4 regions of the Tardiphaga sp. 866_E4_N1_4 genome follow, and region 2 is predicted to be linked to each of the others. Evidence: riboswitches for the same ligand, from Rfam matches in the RefSeq annotation. Region 2 holds a riboswitch; each other region holds the start of a gene.
What was found. Region 2 has a riboswitch for cobalamin ahead of AB8B20_RS10885 (DUF1636 family protein). Riboswitches for the same ligand answer to the same signal wherever they lie in the genome.
Positions count from the first base shown of each region.

Region 1: another riboswitch for cobalamin. It lies ahead of AB8B20_RS21730 (TonB-dependent siderophore receptor); the one in region 2 lies ahead of AB8B20_RS10885 (DUF1636 family protein).
Region 3: another riboswitch for cobalamin. It lies ahead of metE (5-methyltetrahydropteroyltriglutamate--homocysteine S-methyltransferase); the one in region 2 lies ahead of AB8B20_RS10885 (DUF1636 family protein).
Region 4: another riboswitch for cobalamin. It lies ahead of AB8B20_RS26235 (ribonucleoside-diphosphate reductase subunit alpha); the one in region 2 lies ahead of AB8B20_RS10885 (DUF1636 family protein).

Region 1 is NZ_CP197242.1:4,484,664-4,489,865, forward strand. It holds gene AB8B20_RS21730 (TonB-dependent siderophore receptor) at 1-2,197, opposite strand, end outside; cobalamin riboswitch at 2,304-2,495, opposite strand; gene AB8B20_RS21735 (alkaline phosphatase D family protein) at 2,639-4,192, shown strand; gene typA (translational GTPase TypA) at 4,425-5,202, shown strand, end outside.
Region 2 is NZ_CP197242.1:2,199,339-2,204,540, reverse strand. It holds gene AB8B20_RS10900 (tyrosine phosphatase family protein) at 1-293, shown strand, start outside; gene cobS (adenosylcobinamide-GDP ribazoletransferase) at 286-1,050, opposite strand; gene cobT (nicotinate-nucleotide--dimethylbenzimidazole phosphoribosyltransferase) at 1,051-2,106, opposite strand; cobalamin riboswitch at 2,206-2,396, shown strand; gene AB8B20_RS10885 (DUF1636 family protein) at 2,506-2,955, shown strand; gene cobU (bifunctional adenosylcobinamide kinase/adenosylcobinamide-phosphate guanylyltransferase) at 2,952-3,482, shown strand; gene cobW (cobalamin biosynthesis protein CobW) at 3,483-4,496, shown strand; gene cobN (cobaltochelatase subunit CobN) at 4,512-5,202, shown strand, end outside.
Region 3 is NZ_CP197242.1:472,273-477,474, reverse strand. It holds gene metE (5-methyltetrahydropteroyltriglutamate--homocysteine S-methyltransferase) at 1-1,920, opposite strand, end outside; cobalamin riboswitch at 2,025-2,236, opposite strand; gene AB8B20_RS02480 (peptidoglycan DD-metalloendopeptidase family protein) at 2,405-3,817, opposite strand; gene AB8B20_RS02475 (protein-L-isoaspartate(D-aspartate) O-methyltransferase) at 3,925-4,575, opposite strand; gene AB8B20_RS02470 (response regulator) at 4,867-5,202, shown strand, end outside.
Region 4 is NZ_CP197242.1:5,449,683-5,454,884, reverse strand. It holds gene AB8B20_RS26235 (ribonucleoside-diphosphate reductase subunit alpha) at 1-2,354, opposite strand, end outside; cobalamin riboswitch at 2,474-2,688, opposite strand; gene AB8B20_RS26230 (hypothetical protein) at 2,878-3,063, shown strand; gene AB8B20_RS26225 (GlxA family transcriptional regulator) at 3,069-4,034, opposite strand; gene AB8B20_RS26220 (HD domain-containing protein) at 4,201-4,842, shown strand; gene AB8B20_RS26215 (glycosyltransferase family 87 protein) at 4,814-5,202, opposite strand, start outside.

The sequences.
Region 1 (5,202 bases), 2.3 Mb from region 2:
TCGACGTCGCGTAGATCTTGTCGAACAGGTTGTAAACGCGCAGCGACACCGTGGTGTTGACGTCCGGCTTCCATTGCAGGCCGGCATTCACAACTGTGTAGCTCGGCATTTCCAGCGTATTCGCGTTGTCTGCATAGGTCTTGCCGACAATCTGCACGCCGGCATTGGCCGACCAGTTTGGCGCAAAGCCCCATGTTGCCCAGATATTGGAGACGTTCTGCGGGACATTGATCGGGACGTTGCCGGCAAAATTCACGCCGCTGGCCTGCAGGAAGTCGTCATACTTTGCGCGCAGGAGCGCGGTGTTGGCATCGATGCGCCAGCCGTATTCGAGCACGAGACCGATCGAGGCCTCGACACCGCGCGACGACTGCTGGCCGACCTGCTGAACCGCTCCGCCGCTACCCGGAACCGCTGCGAGCAGATTGTTCTTCACGATCTCATAGGCAGCGAGCGTCCACTCGCCGCGGCCGCCCCAGAACGACTGCTTGACGCCGATCTCGGCCTGTTTGCCGGTCGCGAGGTCAAACTTCGCATTGGCGTTACTCGCCGAGATCAAGCCGCCGATGGTATCGACCGCCGTCGAATACTGGCCATAGAAAGCAAGATTCTGAATCGGCGTATAGACGACGCCGGCGCGCCACGAGGTCGCCGAATAGTCCCGGGTGTAGCTGTTGGCGGGGGTGCGATAGTCGGTTCGTTCGACGGTCGGTTGATCCTGGCGGACGCCGGCGATTAGCGACAGCTGCTCAGTCACAGCCAATCGATTCTCTGCGAAGAACGCGTATTGATTGGCGACGCTCTTGAAGCCCGGAACAGTTGGGTCGGGGCTACTGAACAGGCCGGGATCGAAATTATACGGATTGACCGATGAGGACCCGCTAAACGGCGAATTGTTGGTATGCTTGAAGTCGATGCGGTTAACGTCGAAGCCCGCCACGAAGGTGTTGACCATGCCGAACAGATGGCCCTCGAAGGTGGCGTCCATGCGGTCGCCGATCTGCTGCTGCTGGTGGAAGATCTCGAGATAATCGCCGCGATCGATCAGGCCGGTGCCGGAATTGAAGCCGTAGATCTCGACCTCCTTCCAGTGGCGCTTCGCATACATGTAATAGAGCGTGTTGCGCAGGGTGATGCCGTCGGCCACCTGCCACTCGGTCTTCACCTGGCTCCAACTGTCCTGATAGCGGATGTTGCTGTCGCTGACATTGTAGTTCTTGAAGCGGATCGCCTCATTGAGCTGGCCGTTAATCAGCGGCGTGCCGAAATATTTTGATGGATGGCGGTCGCCATAGTCGGTGGAGAGCGTCCAGGTGATGTCCTCGGTCTGCTTGATCTGCACGGCGGCGTGCAGTGCGATGTTCGAGGTGTTGTCGCGATCGACCCAACCATCGGACGCGTTGCCGGTGACGGCGATACGATAGGCGACGTCCTTGCTGACCGGGCCGCCGCTATCGAGGGCGATACGGCGCGTCATGTTGCTGTCTAGCGAGATTTCAGCCTGGTTGCGCGGCACCCAGAGCGGCAGTTTTGAAATCACGTTGATAGCGCCGCCGATGGCGCCTTCGCCATACATGACGGAGGCGGGGCCGCGCAGCACCTCGATCTTTTCGGCAGTCCAGGTGTCGAAGGGGAAGTTCACCGTGCCGGAGCCGACATAGAGGCGCGTGCCGTCATAGAGCGAGGTGACTGAGCCGCTGCCGGCGAAGCCGCGGGTGCTGAAAGCAATGCCACCATTGCCGGGTTCGCCAATGGCCGTAAAGCCGGTGGCATTCTGCGTGACGGCATCGACGACGTTCTGCTGGCCGCGCTCGGCCATGGTTTCTGCCGAGATGACCTCGACGCTGGCCGGCGTCTGCAGGCGCGTCAGGCCGAGGCGGCTGCCGGTGGATGTGGTGCCGGTGAGGTTGAGCGTCGGTGCTGCGAAGACGGGGCCTGTCGGAGCAGCGACCGGCGTACCCGTATTGGCGGCGACATTGCGCTGCTGCCGCGAGCGCGCAGCGCGCGATGCATTGCCGTTCGTGGTGCGGCGTGCGCGTTGAGGTGTCGCTGACGGCTGAACGACAACAGGATCGAGCGTCTGGCTCGACTGTGTGGTTTGCGACCAGCTTTCGCTTGGACACAACAAGCAGGAGAGAGCAACAGAATAAAGTAAGGGAGCATGTCGCTTCAATGCGACGGAAGAAACGGAGGTCATGAACAGGACTCGCGGTTACGTGGCACGTCACCGCAAACCAAGTCGCCCCGCCGCTTTCAAACAGGCAGTGTGACTTCCACCAGGACACCCCGCCCAATGTGCTCGCGTGTGACCACGACTGGCGGCAGGTCTCCTGGCTCGCGGGTCACTGCCTGTCGCCGCCTTCCCAGGTGAACACCCAGTGGCTCTTGGCGCAGGCTCGCCGCTTACAGTTGCGGGGGCAGCCGCGGAATCGGGGGATCCCCCTCACCGCATTCCCTTTTGATCCCCGAAGGGAACCGTCGCCTTCACGTTAAGGTGAAATTTCCAAATGTGTCAATTAAGTCGCTAGTCATTCGCAACTTGCATCGGCGGGTGTTGATATTGCGCATCACCTGTCATCGCAGCGTCAAGCGATCTGCCTAGAGCCACTGGTGCCAGAGCCAGGATCAGGAGTTCGCCATGGCGCTACATATTTCCCGCCGTCGTTTTCTCACGCACTCAGCCGCAGCAGGCGCAAGCTTCCTGGCGATGCCTTACCTCAGCCGTGCGGCGGATCGTCCGGTCGTGTCGCATGGCGTGCAGTCCGGCGATATCGGGACGAGCAGCGGCATGATCTGGTCGCGCGCCGATCGCCCGGCGCAGATGATGGTGGAAGTCGCCACCACCGAATCCTTCAGCAATGCGCGGTTGTTGCCCGTCGTCACGGCGCTGCCCGAGAGCGATTTCACGGCGAAGCTGCTGCTCGATAATCTGCCCGCGGGGCAGGACATCTTCTACCGCGTCAAATTCCGCGATCTCTCGCATACCGACATCGTTGGCGAGCCGGTCATCGGCCGCTTCCGCACCGCGCCGGCGGATCGCCGCGATGTGTCCTTTGTCTGGGGCGGCGATGTCGCAGGGCAGGGCTGGGGCATCAACGCCGATGACGGCGGAATGGTCACCTTCGCCACCATGCGCAAGCACAATCCGGATTTCCTGATCCATTCCGGCGATACCATCTACGCCGACGGCCCGATCCTGCCTGAAACGAAACTGCCGGACGGCACGATCTGGAAAAACACCATCACGGTGCCGGAAAAGGCGAAGGTCGCCGAGACGCTCGATGAATTCCGCGCTGCGCACAAATACAATCTGCTGGACGACAATGTTCGCGCCTTCAATGCGCAGGTGCCGATCTTCGGCCAGTGGGACGATCACGAGGTCACCAACAACTGGTCGCTCTCGAAACAGTTACCGGCATCCTACAAGGAGCGCGACATCACGCTGCTGGCTGCGCGCGGCGCCCGTGCCTATCACGAGATGTATCCGATCTCGGTCAGTCCGGCCGAACCTGGCCGCGTCTATCGCACGCTCAATTACGGCCCGCATCTCGACGTCTTCATGCTGGACGAGCGCAGCTATCGCGGGCCCAACGGCCCGAATCTGCAGGAGAGCTATGGTCCGGATGCGTATTTCATCGGCCCGGAGCAGATGGCCTGGCTGAAGCGCGCCCTGATGGCGTCGAAGGCGACCTGGAAGGTCATCGCCTCCGACATGCCGATCGGCCTCGTCGTCTATGACAACGCTGCCGACAAAACCGGGTCTGAGGCCATTGCGCAGGGCGACGGGCCAGTGCGGGGCCGCGAGCTGGAAATTGCCGATGCCCTGCGCTTCATCAAATCGGCCGGTATCCGCAACACGGTCTGGCTAACCGCCGACGTGCATTACACGGCGGCGCATTACTACAATCCGGAAAAGGCGCAGTTTCAGGATTTCGAGCCGTTCTGGGAGTTCGTTTCGGGCCCGTTTCACGCCGGAACTTTCGGGCCGGCGGCGCTCGACAATACCTTCGGTCCCGAGGTCCATTTCGTGAAGGCGCCGGGGCCCGATAAGCAGAATTTGCCCCCGTCGGCCGGCATGCAGTTCTTCGGTCACGTCAAAATCGACGGCCAAAGCGGCCAAATGACCGTTACCTTGCGGGATCGGGCCGATATGGCCCTTTGGGCCACGGTTCTGGACCCGAAATTGGGCTAACCATTTGGCAGATTCGCATTGTTTTTCGGCGATTTCCCCCTATATTGCGCCGCAACGCGTCCGAGTACCCGGCCCCTTCTGGCCGGGTTTGCTTTTGGAGGGATTGCCCCAGCGCGTTTTCAGACGAGGCAGTTATCGAACGCGCTCGAGCGCAAGGCATAAGCCTTTTGTTGTCGAGCATGTCTTGTTGAACCCGCTCAAGGGCACCCAGACCGTAACCAGAAGAAGACCTATGAACCTTCGCAACATTGCTATCATCGCCCACGTTGACCACGGCAAAACCACTCTCGTGGACAAGCTGCTGCAGCAGTCGGGCACGTATCGCGACAATCAGCGCGTCCAGGAACGCGCGATGGATTCGAACGACATCGAAAAAGAGCGCGGCATCACCATTCTCGCCAAGTGCACCTCGGTGCTGTGGGATGAAGTCCAGATCAACATCGTCGACACCCCGGGCCACGCTGACTTCGGCGGCGAAGTCGAACGCATCCTGTCGATGGTCGATGGCGTGATTGTGCTCGTCGACGCCGCTGAAGGCCCGATGCCGCAGACCAAGTTCGTGGTCGGCAAGGCGCTGAAGCTCGGCCTCAAGCCGATCGTCGCGATCAACAAGGTCGACCGTCAGGACGCCCGCATCACCGAAGTCGTCAACGAAGTGTTCGACCTGTTCGCAGCGCTCGACGCCACCGACGACCAGCTCGATTTCCCGATTCTGTACGGATCGGGCCGCAACGGCTGGATGGCCGACAGCCCGGACGCGTCGCATGATGTCGGCATGAAGCCGCTGTTCGATCTCGTCATCAAGCATGTCGCGCCGCCGGTGGTTGAAGAAGGTGCGTTCCGCATGCTCGGAACCATCCTGGAAGCCAACCCCTATCTCGGTCGCATCATCACCGGTCGCATCTCGGCCGGTTCGGTAAAGCCGAACCAGGCCGTCAAGGTGCTGTCGCGTGACGGTAAGGTCGTCGAAACCGGCCGTATCACCAAGATCCTGGCCTTCCGCGGCCTCG
Region 2 (5,202 bases):
GCGGCAGCATCGCTGACCGCCCGATGCTCATTCACTGCTGGGCCGGTATCAGCCGTTCCAGCGCCGCCGCTTACGCCATCGCCTGCGATCGCAATCCTGGCTATGAGGCGGTGATCGCCGATGAACTACGCAAGCGTTCGCCTTATGTGACGCCGAACAAATTGATGGTGCAATTGGCCGACGAACAGCTTGGCCGCGACGGCCGCATGGTCGAAGCCATCGCACGCATCGGCCGCGGCGCGGACGCTTCTGAAGGTGAGCCTTATCGATTGCCGCTTAACTGGCCTATCTGATCAGGGCCGCAACGCCGAGAAGAAATCCGATCTCGAAGAGTTGCTCGACGGCACCGAGCACGTCGCCGGTGTAACCACCGATCAGACGACGCGACCAGAGTGCGAGCAGTGCGGCGAGCGCTGCGCCGAGCAGAAGACCCGCAAAAAGCGATGCGACCGAGACGAGCGCAAGCGGGATTGCTGCAAGCACAACCACACCAAGTGCAAACAACGATTCCTCAAATCGCACCGGCGCCGCGGCGTAAGTGACCTTCATCGCACTGGTATCGCCGCTATAGGGCAGGCGGTTCATCACGAAGGCCGGCATGGCGCGTGCTGCGGCGTGGACGGCGATCAGCGCTGCCGCACCTGCCCACAGCGGCAATATGGCGAGCGCCGCGATACGCAGCGCTACGCCGAGGCCGAGTGCCAGCGCCCCGTAAGTGCCGATGCGGCTGTCCTTCATGATCGCGAGGCGTTTTTCGATCGTCCAGCCTCCGCCGAAACTGTCGGCCGTATCGGCAAGGCCGTCCTCATGTAGCGCGCTGGTGATAACGATGCTTGTTGTAATCGCCAGCAAAGCCGCGATCAGCGGTGACCAGAATTCGCTGGCAACGAGAAACACAACCGCGGAGGCGGCGCCAATGCCGACACCGACGATCGGAAAATACTTCATCGCACGCGCGAGCCAGTCAGGATCCTGCGCGTCGCCATTTGCCGGTACCGGTACCACCGTCAGGAAACGGATCGCATTCAAGAGATGCGGATCCGGCCTCATCTAGATCTTTCCGGCCAGCACGTCGTCGAGGCTCGCAACGTCGGTCAGCATGCGCGCGGCGGCGCGGACCAACGGCACCGCAAGCAGCGAGCCGGTGCCTTCACCAAGCCGCAAGCCGAGATCGAGTAGCGGCTGGGCATCGAGCGCGTTGAGTACGATGTCGTGGCCGCGTTCGGCCGAACGGTGCGCGAAGACGCAGTAGTCGCGTGCGGCCGGGCACAGACGAACGGCGAGCAATGCCGCGGCGCTGGAGATGAAGCCGTCAATGATCACCGGCCGCCGTTGCGAAGCTGCGCCGAGGATCGCTCCGGCCATGCCTGCGATTTCCAGTCCGCCGAATTCGGCAAGCACATCCAGCGGCGCAGTTGCGTCGCTGCGCGCTGCCGCCTTCGTGATCGCCGCGCGCTTGCGCGCCATGCCGGCATCATCCTGCCCGGCGCCAACGCCGATACAATCATCCAGGGGTGCCGGCGCGAGTCGATGAACCACCAGTGCCGATGAGGCCGTGTTGCCAATTCCCATCTCGCCGAGCGCGATGATGTCTGCGCCGGCCTTGATCTCACCGACGGCGATTCTGAAGCCGCGCGTCAGCGCATCGGCCGCGTGCTCTGCCGTCATCGCTGGCTCGCGCGCGGCATTCGCCGTACCCATGCGGACCTTGGCGTCGATCAGCTTCGGATGGACAGGCAGTTCCGCAGCGACGCCGATGTCGATCACGCGCACACCGATGTCATTGGCCGCGGCGAAAGCATTGGCCGTGGCGCGGCCGGCCAGATAGGTCATCACCATCGCGACCGTGACCGCCGACGGATATTGCGACACGCCTTCGGCTACGAGTCCGTGATCCCCCGCGAAGACCAGCAGCACGGCATTGTCGCCGCGCGGCTCGCCCGGATGCCGGATCATGCCGAGCTGCAGCGCCAGGTCCTCGATTCTCCCCAGCGACCCCGGCGGCTTGGCCTTGCCGTCGATGGCAGCGCGGATTCCTGCCGCGATCTGCGGGTCAACAGGCGCAATGGCGGGCGGCTGCCACAAGGACTGAGAATGGGCGGACATAGGGTTCCTTTTCGCGGCCTAACTGACGCAAGACGACCTGCAAGGTCAACAGGTCCGGGCGTCAGTCCGTCGGCGCGGTTGACCCCGGCGCACCCGGCAGATAGCGTCTTTTGCGATGGTCCTTCCGCGTGGAAGGTGAATAGGGAAGCCGGTTTGAGGCCGGCGCTGCCCCCGCAACTGTAAGCGACGAGCCCGCGCCGGTGCCACTGGGAATTCTTCAGAATTCTTGGGAAGGCGGCAACAGGCTGTGACTCGCAAGCCAGGAGACCTGCCATCACGAACTGTGCTTTGGAGGCGTCGTCGGGGCGGGGTGCACCGGACGGGAGCGAACCGACGGCAATGCTGTCGGCGCGATCCAACAAAGCTCGTAAGCCCGTGAGGGCGTGAACTGAGCATGTGATGGATCACGACAGCGCCGATATCTCTGGCGAACAAATTTCGGTCGAACCGCCGCGCCCCGTGCCCGCTGGTCCCGTTGTCGTGAGTGTGTGCATCAGCTGCAAGGCCGCCGAAACTGGCACGATCGTCGGGCCGGACATGTTCGATGCGGTGAAGGCCGCCCTCGGCGATGGCGATGGCGCCGTGATGGTGCGTCCGGTGCAGTGCCTCAGCGTCTGCAAGCGACCGGCGACCGTCGCGGTGACGAGCCCTGATGGCTACACGTTCTTGTTCGGCGATCTGCAGACCGATAGCGGCAGCGCGGCGCTGGTGTCTTTCGTGGAGTCCTATCAGAAGGCCGATTACGGTCTGGTGCCATGGCGCGAGCGCGCCGAGGTGCTGCGCAAGGGCATGGTCGCGCGCGTGCCGCCGATGCGTTGGTCGCCTGAAGATGGGCGTGCGCCGAAATGACCGCGACCTCTACCACGTTGGTGCTGGGCGGTGCGCGCTCGGGCAAGTCGTCCTTCGCCGAAAAGCTGGTCGATGGCATCGGCCTGACGAAAATCTATCTGGCCACTGCGACGGCCGGTGACGACGAGATGCATGCCCGCATCGCGCAGCATCGCAAGCAGCGCGGCGAAGGCTGGATCACTGTGGAAGAGCCGCTGGCGCTTGTCGATGCGCTGACGCGCGAGGCCACGGTCGGGCGCGTCGTGCTGGTGGATTGCCTGACACTGTGGCTGTCGAACCTGATGTTTGCCGAGCGCGATCCAGAGATTGAAGCGAAGCGCCTGGTGCGCTTCCTCGATGTCTCGCGCTATCCGATCGTGTTCGTGTCCAACGAAGTCGGCCTCGGCCTCGTGCCGGAGACACCGCTCGGCCGCGCGTTTCGCGATGCGCAGGGCCGCCTCAACCAGATCATCGCGGCCGCCGTGCCGAATGTTGCGTTCATTGCCGCCGGGCTTCCGCTCTGGCTCAAGCGTTCCCAGGAGAATTGAATGTCCCGCGTTCCCGTCACCGTCCTCACCGGATTTCTCGGCGCCGGCAAGACCACGCTGCTGCGCTCGCTGCTGACCCAGGCCGATGGCCGCCGCATCGCCGTGATCGTCAATGAGTTCGGCGATGCCGGTTTCGATGGCGGTCTGGTCGAGGAATGCGCGGCAAAGGCCTGTGCGCCCGGCGATATCGTCGAGCTTACCAATGGCTGCATCTGCTGCACCGTGGCCGATGATTTCGTGCCGACCATGGACAAGCTGCTGTCGCGCGAGCGTCCACTCGATGCCATCGTCATCGAGACCTCCGGCCTCGCGCTGCCGCAGCCGCTGTTGAAGGCCTTTGCCTGGCCGGCGGTGAAGACTCGCGCCACTGTCGATGGCGTCGTCACTGTCGTCGACGCACTGGCGCTCTCTGAAGGCCGTGTCACGCTGGACGAAGACGCTGTTGCCGAACAGCGCGCCAAGGACGAAGGCATCGAACACGACGACCCCATCGAGGAAGTGTTCGAGGACCAGCTCGCTTGCGCTGATCTGGTGGTTTTGTCGAAAAGCGATCTCGTCGCTCCGGAAAAACTCGCCGAGATCGAGACCAAGCTCAAAGCCGTGCTGCGTCCCGGCGTGAGCATCGTGCGCTCCAAGGGCGATCTCGCGCCATCGGTGCTGATCGGCCTCAATGCCGCCGCCGAGGACGACATGGCCGCTCGTGTCGGCCATCACGGCGAGGAAGAAGAACACGACCATGACGATTTCGACAGCATCGTCGTCAAACCCACCGCTGCTGCGAGCATCGACGCGATGCGTGCGCGCATCAGCGACGCGCTTGGCCTCGATGGCGTGCTGCGCGTGAAGGGTCATGCACGCATTACGGACAAGCCCGCGCCGATCGTGGTGCAGGCCGTCGGCGCTCGCGTTGAACTCGCCTTCGCCCGGCCGGACGTGATGCAGGCCGAGCATCTGGTGGTCATCGGCCTCAAGGGATTCGACGGCGACGCCGTGCGAAAGGCACTCGCCGGGTAACGCAGGTTCACCCGCATGCATCTGAAGCTCGATACCTCCGGCAGCATTGACGACGGTGACGTCGCCCGCGATCTCGGGCAGGACACCGCCGATATCGTCGTGCTGTCGGCGGCTGACAGCGATCTGGCGGCGTTCAATGCGGCGCATGCGACACTGCCGGGCGATTTCCCCAGCGTGCGGTTCACCAACATGCTGGCGCTCGGTCATCCCGCGTCGGTCGATCTCTATGTCGAGCGCACGCTGGCTGAGGCGAAGATCGTGGTGCTGCGCATGCTCGGCGGCATCAGCTATTGGCCCCATGGTGTGGAGAGTCTGCGCAGCGACGCGCTGAGCCGCGGTAGCAAGTTCGCCTGCCTGCCCGGCGAGATGGATTGGAATGCCGAACTGGCCGCCCGCGGCACGGTCAGCAGCGATGAAACGCACGCGCTGTGGCGCTATTGCAGCGAGGGCGGCGTCGACAACGCGCAGCTTGCACTGCGCTATGCCGCGCATCTGATCGGCCATGGTGATGTGCCACCTGCGGCACGGCCAATGCCGTCGGCCGGCTTCTGGCCGAACGAGCCGGCGGCGGATAACCGGCCGAATGCCATCGTGATCTTCTACCGCGCGCTGGTGGCCGGCGGCGATACGGCGGCAATTGATGCATTACGTCTGTCGCTCGACGCGCGCGGCCTCAACACCGTCTGCCTCTATGTGACCAGCCTGA
Region 3 (5,202 bases), 1.7 Mb from region 2:
GAGTGCCGCTTCGTCGATCTGGATCATACCGGCGCCCGCCTTTTCCAGATCGAGCACCTCATCGCGTATCGCGAGCGCGATCTGGCGACACGCGACTTCGCGGGGAATGTCGTCACGCACGAATGACCAGTTCAGAATCGTGACGGGCCCTGTCAGCATCGCCTTCATCGGCCGCTCGGTGAGCGACTGCGAGTACTGCCACCATTCGACGGTCATGGGATGTGGCCGGGACACATCTCCAAACAAGACAGGAGGCCGTACATAACGGGAGCCATAGGACTGGACCCAGCCATGCTTGGTGAAGGCGAAGCCGGAAAGTTGCTCGCCAAAATACTGCACCATGTCGTTGCGCTCGAACTCGCCATGCACCAGCACGTCGAGACCGATATTCTCCTGCCAGCGCACCGCCCTCGCCGTCTGGTTCTGCAGGAACGTCTTGTAGGCGGCATCGCTGAGTGTGCCCCTGACATGGGCCCCGCGTGCGTTTCTCACTTCCGCGGTCTGCGGAAACGAGCCGATGGTCGTTGTCGGGAATGCCGGCAGCTTGAAGCGTCGATGCTGATCGGCCGCACGTGTGGCAAAGTCACTGCCGCGACGATGCATGGTCGCATCAACAGAGGCAACGCGCTTGGCGACAGCAAGGTCGTGGATCTTCGACGATGCCAGTCGCGCAGCCGCCGCGGTATCCGACGCCGCGAGCGTTGCAGCGACATCCGCGCGACTGCCAGCCAGTGCCGCTCCAAGCGCGGCCAGCTCTTCCATCTTCTGGATCGAAAATGCCAGCCAGCTTTTGACGTCCGGATCGAGCGCGGTCTCAAGGCTGAGATCGATCGGCACATGTAGCAACGAACAGGATGGCGCCAGCTCCACACGATGTCGTCCCAGCAAATCGACCATGGGCTCCAAGCCATCGAGCAGGCTGGACAGGTCGGACCGCCAGATATTGCGGCCGTCGATCACGCCGAGTGAGAGGATCAGGTCCTTCCGTGCCTTCGCAGCGACTTCGTCGAACTGCTCCGGTCCACGGACCAGATCGAGATGAAGCCCCGCGACGGGAAGCGACAGGGCCAGATCGAGGTTGTCGCCAAGTTCGCCAAAGTACGTGTTCAGCATGATCCTGAGCTGCGGGACCGCTTCCGCAAAAGCAGCGTAAGTCCGCTGCAGCGCCTGCCTTGCGGGCGCGTCGAGATCGAGCACCAGACACGGCTCATCCAGTTGCACCCACTCAGCGCCGCTGTCGGCTAATTCCCCGAGCACCTCGACATAGACGGGCAGCAATCGATCGAGCAGCGTCACCGGGTCGAATGACGCATCCATACTCTTGGCCAGTTTGAGATAGGTCACAGGCCCAACCAGCACAGGCCGCGTCTGATAGCCGAGCGACTTCGCCTCCTCATATTCCCTGATCGGCTTGCGCGATGCGAGACTGAAGGTCTGATCCTGCGCCAGTTCAGGCACCATGAAATGGTAGTTGGTATCAAACCATTTGGTCATCTCCTGTGCTGGTACGCCTTGCGACGTATCATGCGTATGAGAGCCGTGCGTGCACGCCTCGTCATGCTCATCGCCTTGTGATCCACGTGCCATGGCAAAATAGGTCGCGAAGGAGACGTCTCCGCCGTTCCAGCCATAGACTTTGGGAATGGCGCCGACCATGACGCTGGTATCGAGCACCTGATCGTAGAATGAGAAGTCGTTCGACGGCAGGACCGTGATCCCGAGCGACTTCTGACGCGCCCAGTTTGCGGCACGCAGCCCGACGCCGACATCGATCAGCGCGTTCTCGTCGATTGCACCGGACCAATAGCTTTCCAGCGCCATCTTGAGTTCACGCCGCGGACCGATCCGTGGCGTGCCCAATGTAGCAACAGGAAGAGAGGTGGTTGATTTTGAAGAAGTAGACTTTGACACAGTAGACATGGCTTAACCCCAATGATTGGGGGCAAAAGGCCAAAGTGACACGTCTGGATTCCACGACGGCAGTCGCGGAATCGCAACCGCACCACCGGGACACCCCGCCCGAGGACGTTTATGTTGTCGAGGCAGGTCTCCTGGCTCGCGGGTCAATGCTGCTGTCCGGCCTTCCCAAAACCTTTGCGGGTCTCAGTGACTTTAATGGACAGCGGCTCACCGCTTACAGTTGCGGGGGCAGCTCCGGCCTTGGCTTAACGCCTCACCGGCTTCCCTCTTAGCTTCGGGCAAACCTTCCCGAAGAACCACGACATGTCCACATATGGGCAACATCGCGCGGCAGTCAACCGAGCTTGCTCGCGCAAGCTGCCCACTCGCAGCAGCGCGTTGAAGACTCCGGAGCTGGAGTGGGCCGTAGCCCCGAGATCAAACGCATCAAGCCCGGCACGAGGCCGGGCTTGCTTAAATGCGAACTACACTTCGTGGATTGCGCTTACGCCCCGTTGAGGAACTGCAGCGGATCGACCGGCGACGAGCCCTTGCGGATCTCGAAGTGAAGCTGCGGCGAAGTAACCTCACCGGACTGGCCGGACTTGCCGATCACCTGACCGCGCTTGATGGTCTCGCCACGCTTCACCATCAGCTCACTCGCATGGGCATATGCGGTGACGTAGCCGTTGGAGTGACGAACGAGGACCAGATTGCCGTAACCCTTCAGCTCGTTGCCGGAATAGGCAACGACGCCATCTTCGGCAGCCTTGATCGGCGTGCCTTCCGGCACGGCGACGTTGATGCCGTCGTTGGACTTGCCATTGGTCTTGGCGCCATAGCCTGTGACCACGCGGCCGCGCACCGGCCAACGGAACGTCGGCAAAGCGCCGGTTGCGTCAGCGGCTTTAGTCGGCGATTCCGGCGCGGTTTCTTCAGGCGTCGTCGTGGCACTTGCCAGACGGGCCTTCTGCGCGGGCTCGGCAGAAGCAACACGGGCCACGGCAGCGGACGTGACCGCGCCAACCGGAGCGGCCGTCACGGCTGCGACGGGCGCAGCAAGCGGCGCGGCCGCGGGAGCCGCAGAAGCCGCAGAAGCCGTACGCGCGCCCGGTATCGTAATCTTGGAGCCGAGCTTCAACTGGGCAGTCGGCGCCAGACCATTGGCGCGTGCGAGTTCGGCCACCGGCACGTTGTTCCGGCGCGAGATGCTCATTAGCGTATCGCCGCGATTGACAAAATGCGTGGTCGACGCGCCGACAGCAGGTTTGTTCGGAGCAGCGGCAACGGCCGGAGTTGCCGCAGCGCCCTGGCGCGGAATGATCAGCGACTGGCCGGGCGACAGCGCGCGGGGACCCTTGTAGCCATTGGCCTGCAGGATCGCAGCCGACGAGACGTTGTAGCGTTTCGCCAGACCATCGAGCGTATCGCTGGTGCCGACGATGATCGAGGTGCCGCCATCACGGGCAAGGCCGTTGGTCGCTGCAACCGAGCGCGGTGCCGTGGAGCCGGTGGTTTCGATCGGCGCACGTGCGGGCGGCGGCGTATACATACCGTTGCCGCCCCCGCTGACGGGAGCAGCCGACGCAACCGGACGAGCTGTCGGATAGGACTGCGGCGCCGAGATCGGCGGCGGCAAAGCCTGGGATTGATACTGCGGCTGCGGATTATAGGCCGGGCGCTGATATTGTGGCAGTTCCTGACGCTCGACCGGCGCGCGCGGTGCGCGCTGCGGTACCGAGCCGGTGGTTTCACCTTGCCAGCCAAAGCCACGGGACTGACCTGAGTCAAAATTTGGATTCTGAGATAGCCGTGTCTGCATGTCGGCGCTGCAGCCGGCAAAACCGATAGACATCAGCGCCAGCACCGCGACCTGCGGAGCGCGGCGCGAGTAAAGCAACTCGACAACGCTGGACATTGGTTACTCACTCATACGCAACAAACAACTGAATTGAGTAAACACCGTCTCCGTTACCAAGCCTTTAACCTTGCGACCAACACGTGACAGCCGTTCACGAACTTTTTTCAGAGTTCGCGCGCGATGCCCGGAAGTGCAGGCACGAAACGTACATCCACGAGCTCCTTTCGCTCCAATCCATCCCCGGTTTTGCGGATCCGGACCAGGGTCTGGACGCCATTATGAGGACCAACCGGCGCAAGCAGAATACCCCCCTCCTCAAGCCGATCGGTCAGCGCCACCGGCACCTCCTCCACTGCGGCGGTCACGACGATCCGGTCAAACGATCCCAAATTGGCAGCCGGGTTGAGGCCGTCGCCGAGCATGACCTCGATATTGTGGAGGCCGAGTGCCTCCAACCGGGTCCGGGCGGCGTCGGCCAGCGTGCGATAGCGCTCGATGCTGAGCACGTCGCGGACGAGCTTTGACAGGATCGCGGCCTGGTAGCCCGATCCCGTGCCGACCTCGAGCACACGGTGACCAGCATTCAATTGCAGCTGTTCGGTCATATAGGCCACCACGAAGGGCTGGCTGATGGTCTGACCGCAGGCAATGGCCAAGGCCGTATCGCGCCACGCGTGGGCGCGATCGTTCGGCTCGACGAAGCGATCACGCGGAATATCCTCCATTGCGCGCAGCACCAGCCGATCGCTGATCCCACGGCGCCGCAGACCAAGCTGAAACGTCATCTGTTCGGGCGGCTGTCCGACGGTAATCATGGAAATGCCTCACGCAGCACAGGTTAGAAACACTCTCGATCTAGCAAAGATAGATTGATGTATTTCTGCGATCGGAACCGGGATAGCCTTACGACAACTTTTATTGTTCCGCGCGCGGAACCAGCAACATACGAGCCTGTTATGGGCGGGGCGCTGAAATCCTGATCTTGCTCTATCTGGTACCGAACACGCGACTGCGTCTTTGGGTCACGAAAATGGCAATGCGTCGAGATTGCGTTCAACCCGGGAATTTGCGATTTTGTTCAGAGGATTGGGGCAAGGAAACCGGCCATGACTGCAACGAACCCGCCGGGCGGCTCCGTCTTCCTGGTCGAAGACGAGGTCATGATCCGCATGATGGTCGCCGATATGCTCGAGGAACTCGGCTACAGCGTGGCCGCGGAAGCCGGCGACATCAACGAGGCGATCAGGCTGGCTGGGTCTGCGAAGTTCGACATCGCGATCCTCGACGTCAACGTCAACGGCAAGGTGATTTCGCCGGTCGCCGAAGTGATCGCATCGCGCAACCGCCCGTTCATCTTCGCGACTGGCTACGGCGCGCAAGGCCTGCCGGAAGAGTTTCGTGACCGCCCGACGCTGCAGAAGCCTTTCCAAATGGAAACGCTG
Region 4 (5,202 bases), 3.3 Mb from region 2:
CCGCAGATATTGGAGATCGTCGCTGTCGGCGCAATCGCCATCACGTTGGAATTGCGCATGCCGGTGGACTTCACGCGGTCACGCAGGCCGTTCCAGTCGAGCGTGGTGGAACGATCCATCTGCACGCCGCCGCGTGCCTCCGCAAGGATCTCGATGGAGTCGATCGGCAGGATGCCGCGGCTCCACAGCGACCCCTCAAAGGACGGATAGCGGCCGCGCTCGGCGGCGAGATCCACCGATGCCGAGATCGAATGGAAGGCAATCGCTTCCATGCTGGTGTCGGCAAAGGTCACCGCCGCATCCGACGCCATCGCGATACCCTGCACCTGTAGCGCATCCTGAAAGCCCATCAAGCCCAAACCCACCGGACGATGCTTGAGGTTCGAGCGGCGCGCTTCCGGGATGGTGTAGAAATTGATGTCGATGACATTGTCGAGCATCCGCATCGCCGTGGTCACAGTGCGCTTGAGCTGCGCATGATCGAGGCCGTCTTTGCCGATGTGGTTCAGCAGGTTGACCGAGCCGAGATTGCAGACCGCCACTTCGTCGTCCGACGTGTTCAGCGTGATCTCCGTGCAGAGATTCGATGAATGGATCACGCCGGCATGCTGCTGCGGCGAGCGCAGGTTGCAGGGATCCTTGAAGGTGATCCAGGGATGGCCGGTCTCGAACACCATGGTCAGCATGCGGCGCCACAGGTCGGTCGCGCGCACTTTCTTGAACACGCGGATCTCGCCTCGCGCAGCCTTCTCCTCATAGGCCGCATAGCGCTCGGCAAACGGCTTGCCATAGAGATCGTGCAGCTCAGGCGTTTCGTCCGGCGAGAACAGCGTCCATTCGCCATCGGCTTCGACGCGCTGCATGAACAGATCCGGCACCCAGTTGGCGGTGTTCATGTCATGGGTGCGGCGGCGGTCGTCGCCGGTATTCTTGCGGAGATCGAGGAATTCCTCGATGTCGATGTGCCAGGTCTCGAGATAGGCGCAGACCGCGCCCTTGCGCTTGCCGCCCTGATTGACGGCGATGGCCGTGTCGTTGGCGACCTTCAGGAACGGCACCACGCCCTGGCTCTCGCCATTGGTGCCCTTGATGTGCGCGCCGAGACCGCGCACGCGAGTCCAGTCATTGCCGAGACCACCGGAATATTTCGCCAGCAGTGCATTGTCCTTCACCGACTTGAAGATGCCGTCGAGATCGTCGGCCACCGTGGTGAGGAAGCACGACGACAGCTGCGGCCGCTGCGTACCCGAATTGAACAACGTCGGCGTCGAGGCCATGAAGTCGAACGACGACAACAGATTGTAGAATTCGATGGCGCGGACTTCGCGGTCGATCTCGCGCAGCGCGAGGCCCATGGCAACGCGCATGAAGAAGGCCTGCGGCAGTTCGATGCGATTGCCCTGCACATGCAGGAAGTAGCGGTCATAGAGCGTCTGCAATCCCAGGAACTGGAACTGAAGGTCCCCTTCCGGCTTCAGCGCGGCAGCGATTCGCTTGAGATCGAAGCGCGCGAGTTCGGGATCGAGCAGCTCGGCTGCAATGCCAGTCTTGATATAGGCGCCGAAATATTCGGCGTAGCGCGTGGTCATGTCAGCCTGCGACGCGTGGGTCGGGCTGCCATGAACGAAGGACAGGACTTCCGTGCGCAGTTTGTCGAGCAGCAGGCGGGCGCTGACAAAGGTGTAGTTCGGCTCCTGCTCCACCAGCGTGCGCGCGGCCATGATACCAGCCAGTGCCAGCTCATCCAGCGTGATGCCGTCATAGAGATTGCGGCGGGTTTCCTCGAGCACCGGGGCGGCATCGACGCCGTCAAGGCCGGCGCAGGCCTCGTTGACGATCAGCGCGAGACGGGCCGAATCGAGCGGGGCGCGCGTGCCGTTGGCGAGCGTGACATGCAGCACCGGTGCGGTGGAGACGAGCGCCGGCTTCGCCGCCAGTTCCTCCGCGCGGGTGCGAGCGCGCTCCTCGCGATACAGCACATAGGCGCGGGCCACCTTGTGGTGCTCGCTACGCATCAGCGCCAGTTCGACCTGATCCTGGACGTCCTCGATATGGAAGGTGCGGCCTTCACCGACGCGGCGCGTCAGTGCGGCCACGACTTCGCCGGTCAGTTGTTCCACCGCCTCATGGACGCGGCGCGAGGCCGCTGCCGTGTGGCCCTCGACGGCCAGAAACGCCTTGGTCATGGCCACGGAAATCTTGCTGCCGTCGAAGGGCGACACGGTGCCGTTGCGCCGGATGATCTGCATCGAGGGTTCGCGCGCGGGCGCAGCAAGCGTTTCCGGCGACAGTTGAATCAGCGGCGCATGAGCCGCATCGCGGCCGTTGGACGAGACGGAAGATGAAGTAGGCATCGGCAAGACCCCGTGTGATGCATCAAGCAATGGGGGCTGGGGCCGAAAGGACGCTGCAAAATACACGGCGGAGATCCGCCGGCATTGCCTGCAAGCGACCGCTGGGACACCCCGCCCATGGACGTTCTGGTGTCGCGGCAGGTCTCCTGGCTCGCAGGTCAATGTCTGTTTCAGCCTTCCCGATGCTTGCGCATCAGTGACTTCAATCGAAACAGACTCACTGCTTACAGTTGCGGGGGCAGCGCCGGAATATGACGCAAAACAGCGTCTTTACCGGCTTCCCTCTTAGCCACCAAGTCTTGCGACTAGGCGGACCGTGACATCTACATTTGGTGTGACCCGCGGTGAAGTGTCAAGCGAGCATTGGCGCCGAACGCAACAAATTCGGTAGGGCTGTTGGTTCAGTGGACAACCGCTTGCGTGGCTGAAACCGCGGGATCGTTGGCGGTTTCTGCACGATGCGATTCGTTGTCCGAAAGGACCGTGAGGCGCAGAAGAGCCACATCAATCGATGGAGGATGCCATGCGGAACCTGGCAACGAGCACTGAGAGAACCGAGTTCAACGCTTTCGTGGGGCACGCAGGCGCGGTCACGGCGTTCGAGACGACGGAGCAGATCGCCCGCCTTCGCCTCGACGACATGCTCAACGACGCGTTGATGGACAGCTTTCCTGCGAGCGATCCGATTTCTTCGTTGCAACTCGCCTGAGCGGATCAGACCGCGCGAAAGCTGGCCCGATACTGGCTGGGCGTCAGGCCAAGCCGCCGCACGAAGACCTGACGCATATGTTCGGCGGTGGTGAAACCGGATTCATAAGCCACCACCTTCAGCGGCAGATCGCTGCCTTCGAGGCGGTTGCGTGCCGTGTCGATCCGGGCGCCCTCCACAAAATCTGCCGGCGTCATTTTGGTCTCGAGCTTGAACACCCGCGCGAAGGTGCGCGCGCTCATGCCCGCCACATCGGCCAATTCATCCACGCTGTGTGCGTCACGCAGATGCGCCATCACATGGGCATGGACTCGCGCGATCGGCGAGTCCGGCTCGGCCGGCGGTACCAGATACGGACTGAATTGCGACTGGCCACCCTGGCGCTGCGCCACCACGACCAGACGCTTGGCCACAGCCAACGCAACGTCCGCACCATGATCTTCCTGGACCAGCGCGAGACCCAGATCGATGCCTGCGGTGACGCCGGCTGACGTCACCAGCGCACCGTCACGACTGTAGATGCGATCGAACTCCACATGCGCTTTGGGAAAACGCAGCGCCAATAGCGGCGCGTTCTGCCAGTGCGTCGTCACCGTCTTGTCGTCAAGCAAGCCTGCATGGCCGAGCGCGAATGCCCCGGTGCAGACCGAGCCATAACGCTCCGCATGGAGCGCCGCATTGGCCAGCCACTCTGTAAGCTGCGGATCCGCCTCTGCCGTCGGCAGCCCAGGCCCGCCGGCCACCAGAACCAGATCCCAGGGTTTGTTCGCATCACTGAACGCCAGATCGGCAGATATCCGCAGGCCGTTCGATGCACGCAGCGGCGCGCAGTCTGCAGCGACAAGTGTAATGTCGTAGCCGTCGCCCGGTGCAACGAAGCCATTGGCCTCCATGAACACATCAAGCGGACCGGCTACGTCCAGCGACTGGACGCCCGGAAAGATCGCAAGAGCAACGGTCTTCATGGTGATGCTTCATTCCGACGGCGAGGACAGGCCCAAGTCATTCTGAATAGATAGTCGTCTTGCGGCAGGAAATCACGGGCGAATGGCAGCTTTGCAGGGCGCGGCGCGATTGCGAGGACACCGCCCGCCGGCGACAACGGATGCATCACAACACCCCCGCAAGGAGCATCTCATGAGCAAGACCATTGCCGGCATCAAAGTCCCTGACAGCGCCCTCGCCCGCCAGGTCGATCAGCTGGTGCGCGATACCGAAAGCGATCTTCTGTATCATCATTCCAATCGGGTTTTCCTGTTCGGCGCGCTCGCCGGGCAACGCAAGGGTCTCAAGGTCGATTCCGAATTGCTCTATGTTGGCGCGATGTTTCACGACATGGGCCTGCAGGCGCCCTATGCGAGCAAGGAGGAGCGCTTCGAAGTCGATGGCGCAAATGCTGCCGCAGACTTTCTGCGCAGCCACAGGATCGATGAGCGCGACATCGACGATGTCTGGGACGCCATCGCGCTTCACACGACACCGGGCATTCCCAAGCACAAGCGGCCCGTGGTGGCGCTCGTCACGGCCGGTGTTGAGATGGATGTATTGGGTCTGGAGTATGATGCCTTCACCGCCCATCAGCGCCACGAAGTGTGCGTCTGCCATCCGCGTGGCCATGACTTCAAGAACGGGATCATCGATGCGTTCGCCGCGGGGACGATCCACAAGCCGGACACGACCTTTGGCAACGTGAAGGCTGACGTGCTCGACCTCCGCGACCCCACCTACAAGCGCGCGAATTTCTGCAGCATCATCCTGAACTCGGCGTGGAGCGAATAGACTCCCGCACGCGCATGGCGATCAACGCTGCCACCAGCAGCGTTGCGCCAAAGCCCGTGGGAGCGCCGAGAAATGGATAGGCGATCAGCAGCGCAGCAGCGAGGCCGAGCACCGGCAGTTCGTGACGGCGAAAGCCTTCCGCGAGACCGATACGGGCGATGAAGCCGATGGCAATCGCAAGTACCATCACATCGTACAGGAAAAGGTAGGGCGTCGTGAGCAAGGCGCCGACGGCCAGCGCAGCGGCTTTCAGCTCATAACGCACGCTGCTGCGCCACAACGGCACCAGCACCGCTACGACGGCACCAATCATGATCCACTGAAACGTCCAGGCCAGCAGCTCGCTACCGTCGAAATAGC